Regions from separate parts of the Psychrobacter sp. FME5 genome, predicted to be linked through region 2. Evidence: riboswitches for the same ligand, from Rfam matches in the RefSeq annotation. Region 2 holds a riboswitch; the other holds the start of a gene.

Region 1 (8,112 bases), on a different contig from region 2:
ATATTTTTTAGAGATTGTTTTTGAGTATCATCTTTTTTAGGCAACACTATCTTTTAGGTAGCATTATTTTTTAGGTGATCTTATTTTGCAGACTTTTATCTTTATTGATTTTTAGCCATTTTTTGGCACTGTTATTGTAGTGTTTTGAGCCTTTATTCATATCCACTCATTTTTGATATTATTGACAACCTCTACGCCACCTTTTGATCAATCGATTGATAAGGTCAACGCACCCAGCCAGCGATAGCGCGTCACAATATAAAAATGTCCGATGCAAGTAAGCGAGTATTTATGAACGATAAGTCAGTTTCTAAGTCCACATCTCAACTGGCCACCTTAATCCAAATGGGTAAAGAGCAAGGGTATCTTACCTATGCTGAGGTGAATGACCAACTGCCCGACTCTATTACCGAAAGCGATCAGATCGAAGATATTGTGCAAATGCTGACCGACGTTGGTATCAAAATCTTTGAATCTGCCCCTGACGCCGATGACATCTTGATGAACGACGATTCAAGCGATGATGACATGGCAGCAGATGAAGCAGCGGCGGTATTAGCCTCTGTTGAGACAGAGCCTGGTCGCACCACCGATCCTGTACGTATGTATATGCGTGAAATGGGTACCGTTGACCTACTGACTCGTGAAGGTGAGATTGCTATTGCCAAGCGTATCGAAGAAGGTATTCGTGACGTGCAGCATGCGATGTCTTATTGGCCGGGTACGGTACAATTCGTCCTAGATGAGTATCAAAAAGTACAGGACGGCGAGAAAAAACTTTCTGATGTCATCACTGGTTTTCTAGACCCTGAAACCGAAGCAGACAAAATCGCCGCTCAAGAAGCAAAAGAGGCGGCGAAAGAAGAAAGAGAGCGCATCAAAGAAGAAAAAGAAAATCCTCCTGTTATCAAAGAAAAAGCCAAAAAGGCGCTAGGTGACGATGATGAGGACGAAGAAGAAGTAGAGGAAGAAGCTGAAGAAGAAACCGGCGGTATCGATCCAGAAGAAGTACGCTTACGTCTAGAAGAGATTGAACACTTATTTATCAAAGCCAAACAAGCCTTGCTTGATTATGGCCGTGGTAGCGTAGAAGCAGATGCTGCTTATGCCCTACTTGCCGAACGCTTTATGATGTTGAAGTTAAACAATCGCTTGTCAGACCAAGTGATGGCTATCATGCATGACGTCTATGACGATGTGCGTAAGCAAGAGCGTCAAATCATGCGTTTGGTGATTCGCCGTGGTCGTATGCCGCGTGATGAATTCCGTAAAACTTTCCCTAGCAATGAAACCAACGTTGATTGGCTCATTGAGCGTATTAAAGGCAAGCCTGCTTTTGCAGGTACGCTAGAAAAAGTCGCTGACGATGTGATTTTACTACAACGTAAAATTCGTGATTACGAGCAGCAGCTCGATATGAAAATCCACGACATGAAAGACGTCGCCCGTCGTATGGCGGTTGGCGAAGCAAAAGCGCGCCGTGCCAAAAAAGAGATGGTCGAAGCTAACTTGCGTCTGGTAATTTCTATCGCTAAGAAATATACCAACCGTGGTCTACAGTTCTTGGACTTAATCCAAGAAGGTAATATTGGTCTGATGAAAGCGGTTGATAAATTTGAATACCGCCGTGGTTATAAATTCTCAACCTATGCCACGTGGTGGATTCGTCAGGCGATTACCCGCTCTATCGCTGACCAAGCGCGCACGATTCGTATCCCTGTGCATATGATTGAGACCATTAACAAGATAAACCGTGTCTCACGTCAATTGCTACAAGAAATGGGCCGCGAGCCAACGCCTGAGGAATTAGGCGAACGCTTAGAGATGGACGAAGTTAAAGTCCGTAAAGTGCTAAAAATTGCCAAAGAGCCTATCTCTATGGAGACGCCAATCGGTGATGATGAAGACTCGCACCTAGGCGACTTTATCGAAGATGGTACGATTTCAAGCCCTGTCGATGATGCGACCGCAGCTGGCCTGCGTGAAGCGACGCGTGATGTATTAGGCAACTTGACTGAGCGTGAAGCACGTGTCTTAAAAATGCGCTTTGGTATCGATATGCCAACCGACCATACGTTAGAAGAAGTTGGTAAGCAGTTTGATGTAACGCGTGAGCGTATTCGTCAGATTGAGGCAAAAGCATTACGTAAATTGCGTCATCCTTCACGTTCTGAGCATTTACGCTCATTCCTTGAAAATGACTAATTTAAATAGTATGTGCTAAGCACATCTTATTACGCCTAGTGGCAAACCAAAAAAGCTGAGTATATCTCAGCTTTTTTGTGCCTGTTATTTAATGCCTGTTATTTAATGGCTGCTATTTAATGGCTGCTATTTGATGGTTGTTATTTAATGGCTATTAGCTTTTACCTATTAAATATAGAGCCGCTATAGCATGAGATAAGCAATTAATTCATAAAAATATTGCCTTTATTTAAAATATCGAGTATAACTACCTACCGTTCGGTAGTTAAAAAATTAAATAGATAAATAGGTAATAGTGCACTCTTATGAATAAACAAACCCATGTAAAACACATCAGTATCAAAACCGTCATCTCTCTTGCCATCATTGTGGCGCTTGGCCCTGCAGCGATTGATATGTATTTGGCCTCAATGCCGAATATGGCAACAGACCTCAATACCTCCTACGCCACCACGCAAATCACGTTGACCGTCTTTCTTATCTTTATGGGTTTAGGACAGCTGGTATTTGGTCCCGTATCTGACGCCATAGGACGAATAGCACCATTATTTGCAGGCTTACTGGCATATATTGGCGCTTCCGTGTGGGCGATGTGGTCACAAAGTATTGAAAGCCTAATCTTTGCTCGTATCTTGCAAGGTCTTGGCGCCTCTATGGCTATCGTGGTGGTGATGAGCATGGTACGCGACTTAGTCGATGGACCAAAAGCGGCACAAATTTATGCTTTATTAAATACCATTGTGGCATTAGGTCCAATCGTCGCGCCAGCAATCGGCGGTATCGTCGGTGCGCATTATGGTTGGCGCGGCGTCATGTTTATTTTGGCGGCGTTAGGTATCATCGTGCTGATTAATACGCTGTTGAATATCAAAGAAACCTTGCCAAAAGACAAGCGCATTCAATTAAATATAAAAAATATTACAGGCATTTATGTCGGCATATTAAAGAACAAAACCTTTGTCTTTAATCTATTTGCGCTATCTGCGGTGTATTTCTTTTTGTTTGCCTACATCGGTGGTTCTGCTTATGTCTATCAAACAGACTATGGTCTTAGCCTAGAGCAATTTGGTTTTGTCTTTGGCTTGACCAGTATCAGTCTAATTTTAGGTGCATCTTCCACCGCTTATTTGGTCAAAAAAATATCGGCGTCACATTTGGCCTTAATCGGTGCCGGTGTCATGATGCTGGGTAGTGCCGTTTGCATCATCGCTTATCTGCTATCGATGGGTTTGGTCGGTATTGTCACTGGCATTGCCTTGGGATTATTTGGTCTTGGTGTATTAGAAGCGACGTTGATGGCGATTGCAATGGACTCGCAGCGCAGCGCTTTGGGTTCAAGCGCAGCTTTATTGGGCGCCATTCCTATGTTACTCTCATCCACTGCCACACCCATCGCAGGACAATTGGTCGAAATGAACACCTTATATTGGTTAATCTTGCTAGGTGCGATGGGACCAATTATTTTGATACTGGTCTATCTCGGTTCTAGAAGTTTAAAACCTTATAACACTCTCTCCACACCATCATTAGAGGAGGCCTATGCAAAGTCATAAACCACGCTCAAGCGCTAAGCAACGTATTATTGATGCTGCGTTTGAGCCTTTCTTTATGCACGGCTATGAGGGCGCATCACTCAGTGATATTGCTAAGGCTGTGGGCATCCGCAAAGCCTCTCTCTATACGCACTTTGCCAGTAAAGAAGCGATATTTTTAGAATTACTGCAAGATGCGCTCGAGTCGGAATGTGCGTTTATTAAGTCATGCTTTGCGACGACTAGTGAATTTTCTACTCCCGGTGAAGCGTATTGCCATGCTTTTGAAGCGCGTTATGAAAGCGCGATTACCTTACGGTTTTTAATTCGCATGGCCTATGCCGCACCTGTGCATTTGACCGATACCAGCGCGGCGACTTTTAATGTCTATATAAAGGTGTTGACTGAGCAAATACAGCTGGCTCTACAGCCTTATCAGCTCGACTCTGAGCAGCTAGAGCTGTATACCGATGCCTATCTAGGCGTAATCGATAGCTTAAGTGTAGAGCTGCTATATGCGGAAGGCTTATATGAGCGCCGTTTTAAAGCCATGCTGATGCTTTATCACACTGCTATTGAACAGCTCGATAAAAAATAGATTTTTAAATCTAAGCTGCTTTTTTTATCGTTATTTGGACATCACTTGCTAATGATGGCTGAGTTCACCTATCATAGGGCTGATCTGCTTAAACACGAACCACTTAAACAGCAGCTCAAAGCTCTATTAGAATTACTTTAAAGTCGATACAATTTTAAAATCGATACCATGCGACTGGGATGAATTTTTCGTAGCCTCTGTGATAACAGCAAGCAAGGAAAATTTATACCAGTCGCACATAGCTATAACGTATCGCTTTTATTTTGAACTGACTATATTTAAATTTTATATTTATTATTAAAAAACAAACCTTGTCGGGGTGCTTTGATTTTGACGCTTTAACTACAATCAAAATCATGGCTGAGAGTTACCCGCGAACCTGATGCAGTTAGCACTGACGTAGGAAACAAGCGTGTCGATATATAAGTCACATTTACTTCATATTTTGCCAATCTATTAAACCTAGACGGGCAAATTTTTTGTGCCTTATCAATTCTCGTTTCCTGCCATTTGCTTGCTTGCATTTTATAACAGTAAGTGAAAACTATGGATTACCAAACGCTACGTCACAATTGCCCCACATGGGATGATTACATTCAGCACGACTTTGTCAAACAGCTGACCGCTGGCACACTCGCCCCTGACAGCTTTCGCCACTACCTTGTGCAAGACTATTTATACTTAATTCACTATACCCGCGTGATGGCGCTGAGCGTGTATAAGAGTGACACACTGGCACAAATGCGCGTCGGTCAAGCAGGTATCAATGCCATGCTCGATATGGAAATCGCCATGTACTTGGACTTCTGTCGTCAGTGGAATATACCACTTGAACAAGTAGAAAACGCCCCTGAATCTGCCGTCACCATCGCCTATAGTCGCTATATATTAGACGCGGCTATGTCAGGCTCGCTGGCCGAACTGTATGCCGCTATTGCGCCTTGCTTAATGGGCTATGGAGAAATTGGCAGATGTATCAAAGATGAGGGTTTTATCGATAACAACCCTTATCAACCATGGATTGACGTGTTTTCTAGCGATGAGTTCCAAGTAATTACCGCGCAGAACGAAGCACAGATTAATACGCTATTAGCCGATGCCAGCCCTGCTCAAGCAGACAAGTTCCAACGGTTATTTAACACCGCCGCACGTATGGAAGTTAATTTTTGGCAGCAGGCGTTAGATTTGTCTTAACTTATACTCAATCTAGCTTGATTCTAAAAAAGCCCTCTAAAATCAAAAACAATGACCAATAATAATGATCAACAAGGAGAAACATCATGGCAGCATTCGATGAACACGCAAGCGCGTACGACAGCTGGTTTTTTGACAACCAAAACTTACTGACCAGTGAGCTCAAACTGGTCGCTCACTTCTTAGATAAAGATAGCGAAATATTGTCTATCGGCTGTGGTAGTGGTCTTTTCGAATCCCTGTTAGCCAAAGATTACGGCATTCATATCACGCATGGTATCGAGCCATCGAAAGACATGGCTGAAGTCGCTGAGAAACGCGGCTTGCAAGTAGATATCAGCTCTGCCGAAACCTGCGAGATTGCGCCTAATAAATTTGATATTATTATGTTTAATGGCAGCGTCAGCTATATCAGGGATTTGGATGTCTGTATCAAAAAGGCCTTTGATGCTCTAAAGACTGGCGGCAAACTTATCCTGATTGATGTGCCAAAAGAAAGCGGCTTTGCCAGCTTATACAATTTAGCGAGCGCGGTAGATACGTGGGAACATCCATTACTCGAACACATCTCCCCTGCTGACCCTTATCCTATTGAGCTGGTGAAGTCAGCAAACTGGCGTACCTCTGATGAGAAAATCGAATTAATGCAAGCCAATGGTTTTGTCGATTTCGAATATGCGCAGACTTTATTGACCCATCCTATGTATGCCAATGACAAGGTACAAGAGGTCATCGAAGGCTACGATCGCGGCGATTATGTGGCGGTATGTGGTTATAAAAACCCCAGTTCGGGATAAGGGCTCAAAGAAAAGATAAAAAAAGAAGCCCGAAGTTGCTAAAGTAAGTTTACCAAGACCACTTAAGCAAAAAGGACTTCTTACATGGACAACCTAACCGAACTATACTGCCATATTGACGACTTTTATCAGCAATTCAAACCTGAGTTTGACTCTCATTTAATCGCAACGGGCCGTCAACGGCTAAGAGCATGCCAGATAAGTGTAGCAGAGATTATGACCATCTTGGTACTGTTTCATCAACTGCGGTATCGACAGTTTAAGGCGTTTTACTACCATCACATGCTTGGCATGATGAAACGGGAGTTTCCAAATCTGCCGAGCTACTCGCGATTTATAGAGCTAGTGCCGCGCAGTATCATGCCACTGTGCAGCTACTTGCAAAGCATAATGGGTGACTGTACGGGTATCAGCTATATTGATTCAACCAAGATAGCAGTTTGTCATAACAAGCGTATCTACCGTCATAAAGTCTTTGAAGGACTTGCAACCCGAGGCAAAAGCAGCATGGGCTGGTTCTATGGCTTTAAGCTGCACGCCATTATCAATCATAAGGGCGAGCTTGTATCTGTTAAAGTCACTGCGGGTAATACGGATGATAGAGCGCCAGTTAAGGATATGGCAACGTCTTTATTTGGAAAACTATTCGGTGATAGAGGCTACATCAGTAAAGCACTAAACGCGTGGCTCACAAAACACAGTGATACTAGGCTGATAACGAAACTTCGGCGTAATATGAAACCCCAATTACTTGAGCCTATGGATGAGGCACTACTCAATCATCGCTCTTTGGTTGAAACGGTGTTTGGAGAGCTTAAAAACTTGTGCCAAATCGAACACTCACGCCATCGTAGTGTCACGGGGTTTATCACAAACTTGCTGTCGGGTTTGATTGCTTATTGCTGGTTTCCGTATAAACCCACCATCAAAAACATGCCTCAGCAGGGACAGGTAGCGACATTGTAAATAGTATCAATGAGTTACAATGTGGCTTATCCCGAACTGGGGTTATAAAAAATAACGATTTTAATATGAGTTATCGTTGGCTGACCCTTGAATAATATGATGAGTGGCCTTATAAATGGTGCATAAAGCGCTTATCGGCATAACCCATAAGCTCATATTTTCACAAAGATAAGGACAACATCATGACTGATGATCCAAAAGACACCACTAACCCAAATCAAACGCCTAAAAGAGAAGTCAAAGTCACTGAGCTGGTCGCCAATGACGGTATCTTAAAAGGTAAAAAAACCGACGTACAAAATCCTGAGCTGTGGCAGTTCCCAATGAACTACCCACTTAGCATCATCGGTCATGAAGGCGAGCACGATAGCTTACTCAATGAAGTGAAGCTTATCCTTGGTAGCCAGTTTCCAGAGTTTGATTTGGCGTCTATGGAAGTTAAACCGTCAAAAACAGGACGCTTCCATTCGGTGCGTGCCAATTTATACTTGACCACCGTTGAGCAAGTGAACACGCTTTATGCATCACTTGATAATGCAAAAACGGTACGCATGGTCGTCTAATCATAGTTTTATCAATTTAAGAAAAACCAGTCCGTTTTTCGTCCGAATCGTCACTCATATGGGTGGCGATTTTCTATTGGCTGGGGTACAATCACCACCCGAAATATGCGCGCCATTCAGCAGATTTGCGCTCGTTAATTTAGCCGACAATAAAAAGTAAATTCGCGCCATTTTTTACAAAACTTTTATTATTTTTCTTATTGGCGTCTAACCCTTATCCCATCGTCCTTTGCTAAAATTTGGACACGCTTTACCCT
Region 2 (5,912 bases):
TTTGACCAAAATAAGAGCGTAAACGCTCCGCTTGGATATTAAAATTCATGTGCTTGCGCAAATCATGGTTAACAATTAAGGTTTTTTTGGGCAGTTCGACATCAATCGTAATCGTAACTCGATGCTGCTGCCACGTCACATTGATATTGATAGATATCATTTCAGTGGTCATCTCAACCACGTTAAGCAGCATTTTTTCGATCACACTTTGTAATGTCAGCGCGGTAATAACCATGTCATACATAATGTCTTCATTGGGCAATTGCCAGCTCACATCAAGCTTGTCTGCCAAACGGCTAGATTCGATGGCCAAATAATGCTCGCAAAGGGCAACCTCTTCTTCAAAGCTAATCTCACGCGCGCCCATGAAACTGGCACGGAATAGTGCAGAAACGTGTTGTAATAACTCAGCAGCACGGGATGGATTGGTTTCAATTAGTGACATTAAGGTATTAATGGTATTAAAGAAAAAATGCGGTGCAATACGAGCTTTAATCACATCGTTTTGTGCGATTAATTTGTTCTCAAACGATTGCTTCAGTGCATTCATTTCACGATAACGACGTAGGAAGAATAGCAAAGCCGCAACGGTAAACCCCGCGGTAATCAGCGTATGAAATACAATCGCTGAAATAAGAAAATAAAAACTTTGATTAAACCAGCCAAAGTTCATCATAATCAGTAAGACTAAAGTGATGGTTACGGCTGTAGCGGTTGTTAATATTAGCAGAACATACAAGCTAACCGTCGTTATGGACAGGCGCTTAAAGACAGGGCGAAGATAGTCAATTAAATAAAAGGAAGGTATCAGTGCGAGTGAGGTTTGAACGAATCTCGCTATAAACTTGATCATAAACTGTGTTTGATTCGGTACGCTATGGCGATCAATAATCGCCACAAATAGCGACCAAAAAAAGATCGCAAGCAACCATTGCCAAGGTTTCATGATCTCCATGAGCTTGGGCATAAAAAACTCTAAGCGCTCCGCTAGTAAGGCAACCTCATCCTTTGCTATACTTGAGTTCTTATTCTGCTGACTTGTCTTGTAATGATATGAATGCCAATTCTTCAAACCCTAGTAATCCCGAATCAAATGTAAACGCCTCTGTCTCTGATTCTAGCACAGATGCCTCAATAACAAATAACGCTGCACAAAACAGCCCTAGAAGCAGTCCTTCAAACAGCCAAGGCCAGCAGATGTGGGGCGGACGTTTTAGCGAAGCGACGGATAGCTTTGTCGCCGCCTTTACCGCATCCGTGGGCTTCGACCAACGCTTTGCCCGTCACGATATTCAAGGCTCGATTGCTCACGCGACCATGCTCAAAGAATGCGATATCTTAACCGCTGATGACGTTGCGACCATTATCGATGGTCTCGAGCAAGTATTGGCTGAGATTGAAGCGGGTGAATTCAACTGGTCCATCCAGCTTGAAGACGTGCATATGAACGTCGAATCGCGCTTGACCGATATAGTCGGCGCGGTGGGCAAAAAGCTGCATACCGGTCGTAGCCGTAACGATCAAGTCGCGACCGACATCCGTCTTTGGTTGCGTGAAGAAACCGACAATATCATTGCATTGCTGGTACGCTTGCAAAGTGGCTTGCTCGATTTAGCCGAGCAACATACTGATACCATTATGCCGGGCTTTACCCATTTGCAAACCGCACAACCAGTCAGTTTCGGTCACCATGTCATGGCATGGTTTGAGATGCTGTATCGCGATACTGAACGTCTGGTTGATGCGCGTCGCCGTATCAATCAATTACCTCTCGGTAGTGCTGCCCTTGCTGGTACGACCTTCCCGATTGACCGTACCATTACCGCTGAACTGTTAGGGTTCGAAGGTATTTGCCAAAACTCACTCGATGCCGTCTCCGACCGTGACTTTGCGATCGAATTCACCTCAGCGGCATCTATTTTGATGATGCATATGTCACGCATGAGCGAAGAGATCATTCTTTGGATGTCGGCGCAGTTTAACTTTGTGCAAATCCCCGATCGCTTCTGTACCGGCTCATCGATCATGCCGCAAAAGAAAAACCCTGATGTGCCAGAGTTGGTGCGTGGTAAAGCGGCTCGCGTCTTTGGGCAGTTAATGACGCTATTAAGTCTAATGAAAAGCCAGCCGCTTGCTTATAATAAAGACAACCAAGAAGACAAAGAGCCATTGTTTGACTGCGTTGATACCTTGACCGGTTCGCTTCTAGCGTTTGCGGATATGCTACCGAATATCACCCCCAATAAAGAAAATATGCGCGCTGCGACTATGAAAGGCTATGCGACCGCGACTGATTTGGCCGATTATTTAGTACGCAATGGGGTGGCTTTCCGCGATGCTCATGAAGTGGTCGGTAACGCTGTCGCCTTAGGTATTAAAGAAGGCGTTGATTTGAGTGATTTGTCACTGGCACAGCTACAGCAATTTAGCGATGCGATTGGCGAAGACGTATTCGAGTATCTAACATTAGAAGGCTCATTAGCAGCGCGTGACCATTTAGGTGGTACAGCGCCTAATCAAGTGAAGCAAGCGGTAGTTAACGGTCGTGCGCGCTTAAAAGTTTTTGCTTAATTTTAAAATACCAATCTTTAAAACACCCGCCATCGCTGCGGGTGTTTTTTATGGATGAATGCGTTAAGATAAGGCATCTATTTATACTTATAATAAGGAACGTATCATGACCGAGACTTTTAATCCTCAAGCCAATACCGTATTTTGCCGCAAATATAAACAAGAACTGCCAAAAATGCCACATCCACCCTTCCCTAATAAAAAAGGGCAAGAGCTACAAGAAACCGTCTCTGACAAAGCATGGAAAGAATGGCTTGAGCAGCAAACCATGCTGATTAACGAAAACCATCTCAGTATGCTCGATCCTGAAGCCAAAAAATTCTTAACCGAGCAACGCGATAAGTTTTTGGATAACGAAGACTATGAACGCGCGCAAGGCTGGACGCCAGAGAATAAATAAAGGCGATAGATTAGTATTTATAATCATCCTTATTTTTGTCTATATGAATAATTAGCATTAGCCGTGGGCTGCTAATTTTGTTAGTATCAAGATGATTTACAACACTGACAGACTCGGGGTGCGGTGTATAAGTGGCTAAAAGCCATTGTACATTCGCTGAGAGATCACCCGCCGAACCTGATGCGGTTAGTACCGACGCAGGGAAGTCTTAAGACTATGTTATATCTGTACAAAGGGCGCGCAGAAATGCCTTTTTATGGTTGCCAGCACCCATCAGCGTTTTAGTGCGGTATGGTGATTTATAAGAAATTGCACCGAGTAATCCTTTACAAACGACTGATTAAATTTAATTTGATGACTCATTTGTTTGGCGATTACATTTGTCCGTATAACATAGTCTTACCCCGCAGCTACTGGCGGTGTTGCTTTTATTCAAAACAACACGCTAGGACAGCATATGACTATTTTACAAGTAACCACCCCCACCAAAAAAACCTCCAAAGCAGACGCGCTAAAAACCCCCGCCCATCGTAGCGAAACCGACGCTCGTTTTGAAGAGGATGCGCGCGACTTACACCGTATTTTGCCTGCTTCACGCAAAGTCTATATCGAAGGCTCACGACCTGATATTCAAGTGCCCATGCGCGAAATCACCCTTGACCCTACCCCTATTCAAAACGTCTCTGAAAATGAGTGGGAACAAAACCCACCATTCTATGTTTATGACACCTCTGGCGTTTATACCGCCCCCAATGCCAGCATTGACTTGACCAAAGGCTTACCAAAATTGCGCGAAGGCTGGATTAAAGAGCGCGGCGATAGCGAACAACTAAGTGGCTTATCAAGCTCATACGGACAAGCACGCGCCCGTGATATCAGCACTGCTAACTTGCGCTTTGCTCATATCGATAAGCCGCGCCGCGCCAAAGCTGTAGATGGCAAAGCTGGCAATGTGACTCAGCTTCACTATGCTCGTCGCGGCATTATCACTCCTGAGATGGAGTTTATCGCCATTCGCGAGACCCAAAAGCAGCACGAACTGACTGATATGCGCCAACACGATGGGGAGAATTTTGGCGCTAACACACCAATTATTATTACTCCTGAATTTGTGCGTTCTGAGGTCGCCGCTGGGCGCGCGATTATCCCCAATAATATTAACCATCCAGAATCTGAGCCGATGATTATCGGGCGTAATTTCTTAGTAAAAATCAACGCCAACATCGGTAACTCGGCGCTTGGTTCTTCCATCGATGAAGAAGTATCAAAGATGACATGGGCGACGCGCTGGGGTGCAGATAATATTATGGATTTATCGACGGGCAATCATATCCATGAAACCCGCGAATGGTTAATTCGAAATTCACCTGTGCCGATTGGTACCGTCCCCATTTATCAAGCGTTAGAGAAAGTCGATGGCGTAGCAGAGGATTTAACGTGGGAGATTTTCCGCGATACGCTCATCGAACAAGCCGAGCAAGGCGTTGATTACTTCACCATCCACGCTGGTGTACTTTTGCGTTATGTGCCGCTGACTGCTGGACGCTTGACTGGTATCGTCTCACGTGGCGGATCTATCATGGCGCAATGGTGCATGTTTCATAATAAAGAGAGCTTTTTATATACCCACTTTGAAAATATCTGTGAAATCATGAAGCAATACGATGTGGCCTTTAGCTTAGGCGATGGCTTGCGTCCGGGTTGTTTGCAAGACGCCAATGACGAAGCACAATTTGGAGAATTGCGTACCCTTGGTGAACTGACTAAACTGGCTTGGAAGCATGATGTACAAGTGATGATTGAAGGTCCCGGGCATGTGGCGATGAACCGTATTAAAGAGAATATGGACTTGCAATTAGAAGTCTGTGCCGATGCACCTTTTTATACCTTAGGACCATTAACCACCGACATCGCACCCGGTTACGACCATATTACTAGCGCGATTGGTGCAGCGATGATTGGCTGGTTTGGCACGGCGATGCTCTGCTATGTCACACCTAAAGAACATTTAGGACTGCCAAATAAAAAAGACGTCAAAGATGGTATCATCACTTATAAAATCGCCGCCCATGCTGCTGATTTGGCAAAAGGTCATCCCGGCGCTCAAGCGCGAGATAATGCGTTATCCAAAGCCCGTTTCGAGTTCCGTTGGGACGATCAATTTAATCTGGCGCTTGATCCTGATACCGCGCGCGAATTCCATGACGAAACCTTGCCCAAAGACGCGCACAAGACGGCGCACTTTTGCTCGATGTGTGGACCGAAGTTCTGTTCAATGAAAATCACACAAAATGTTCGTGAATATGCGGCGGGTTTAGATGCTAAAGAAGGCAGTGCCATTGCTATCGATGCTATGGGCGCCGCAGACATCCAACAAGGTATGGATGAGATGACACAAAAACATCATGCCACGGGCAGTCAGTTGTATAAAGAGGTTTGATTGTTTGATATCTAATGCTTAAGCTTAAATCTAGTCGCTAGGTTTAAGCTTTTTTTACGTCTATTTTTGAGTCTCGTGGAAAAACTCTTTTAAGGAATAAATCGCACAGTTTCATAATGAGTAAATAAAAAGGCAAAGTTAGCGGATAACCAAAAATAATAATAAAAATGGTATAACCATGATACCTACTGGCATGCTCGCCTAGTAACCAGTCTATAAAGTAAATTTTATAGAAAACCATCATCAATGCTATGAAAGGCACAATGAACACTCCCAACCAAAGGATTATTTTTGCTTGTTTAGAACGCCTTTTATGACTCAAGCGCAATGATCTATAATGCATAAAACCAAGTAATACTATCGATACTAAAAATACTACTCTTCCATCTAAATCAATCAGCCATTGAGCCAAAGAACTTGGTGGCTGTCGGTAAGATATTTCTAAAACATCGTTAGGAATATGATCTTAGATTAACACATGAAGTGCAATACCAAATGTGA

What was found. Region 2 has a riboswitch for thiamine pyrophosphate ahead of thiC (phosphomethylpyrimidine synthase ThiC). Riboswitches for the same ligand answer to the same signal wherever they lie in the genome.
Region 1: another riboswitch for thiamine pyrophosphate. It lies ahead of tenA (thiaminase II); the one in region 2 lies ahead of thiC (phosphomethylpyrimidine synthase ThiC).

Annotation. Positions count from the first base shown of each region.
Region 1 is NZ_RRYX01000029.1:9,261-17,372, reverse strand. Features, by position in the region: gene rpoD (RNA polymerase sigma factor RpoD) at 292-2,205, shown strand; gene EI161_RS06100 (multidrug effflux MFS transporter) at 2,511-3,758, shown strand; gene EI161_RS14950 (TetR/AcrR family transcriptional regulator) at 3,745-4,335, shown strand; TPP riboswitch at 4,641-4,758, shown strand; gene tenA (thiaminase II) at 4,882-5,529, shown strand; gene EI161_RS06085 (class I SAM-dependent DNA methyltransferase) at 5,616-6,326, shown strand; gene EI161_RS06080 (IS982 family transposase) at 6,411-7,292, shown strand; gene EI161_RS06075 (YbeD family protein) at 7,475-7,855, shown strand.
Region 2 is NZ_RRYX01000139.1:434-6,345, forward strand. Features, by position in the region: gene EI161_RS12900 (histidine kinase) at 1-967, opposite strand, end outside; gene argH (argininosuccinate lyase) at 1,198-2,571, shown strand; gene EI161_RS12910 (oxidative damage protection protein) at 2,678-2,971, shown strand; TPP riboswitch at 3,076-3,192, shown strand; gene thiC (phosphomethylpyrimidine synthase ThiC) at 3,429-5,411, shown strand.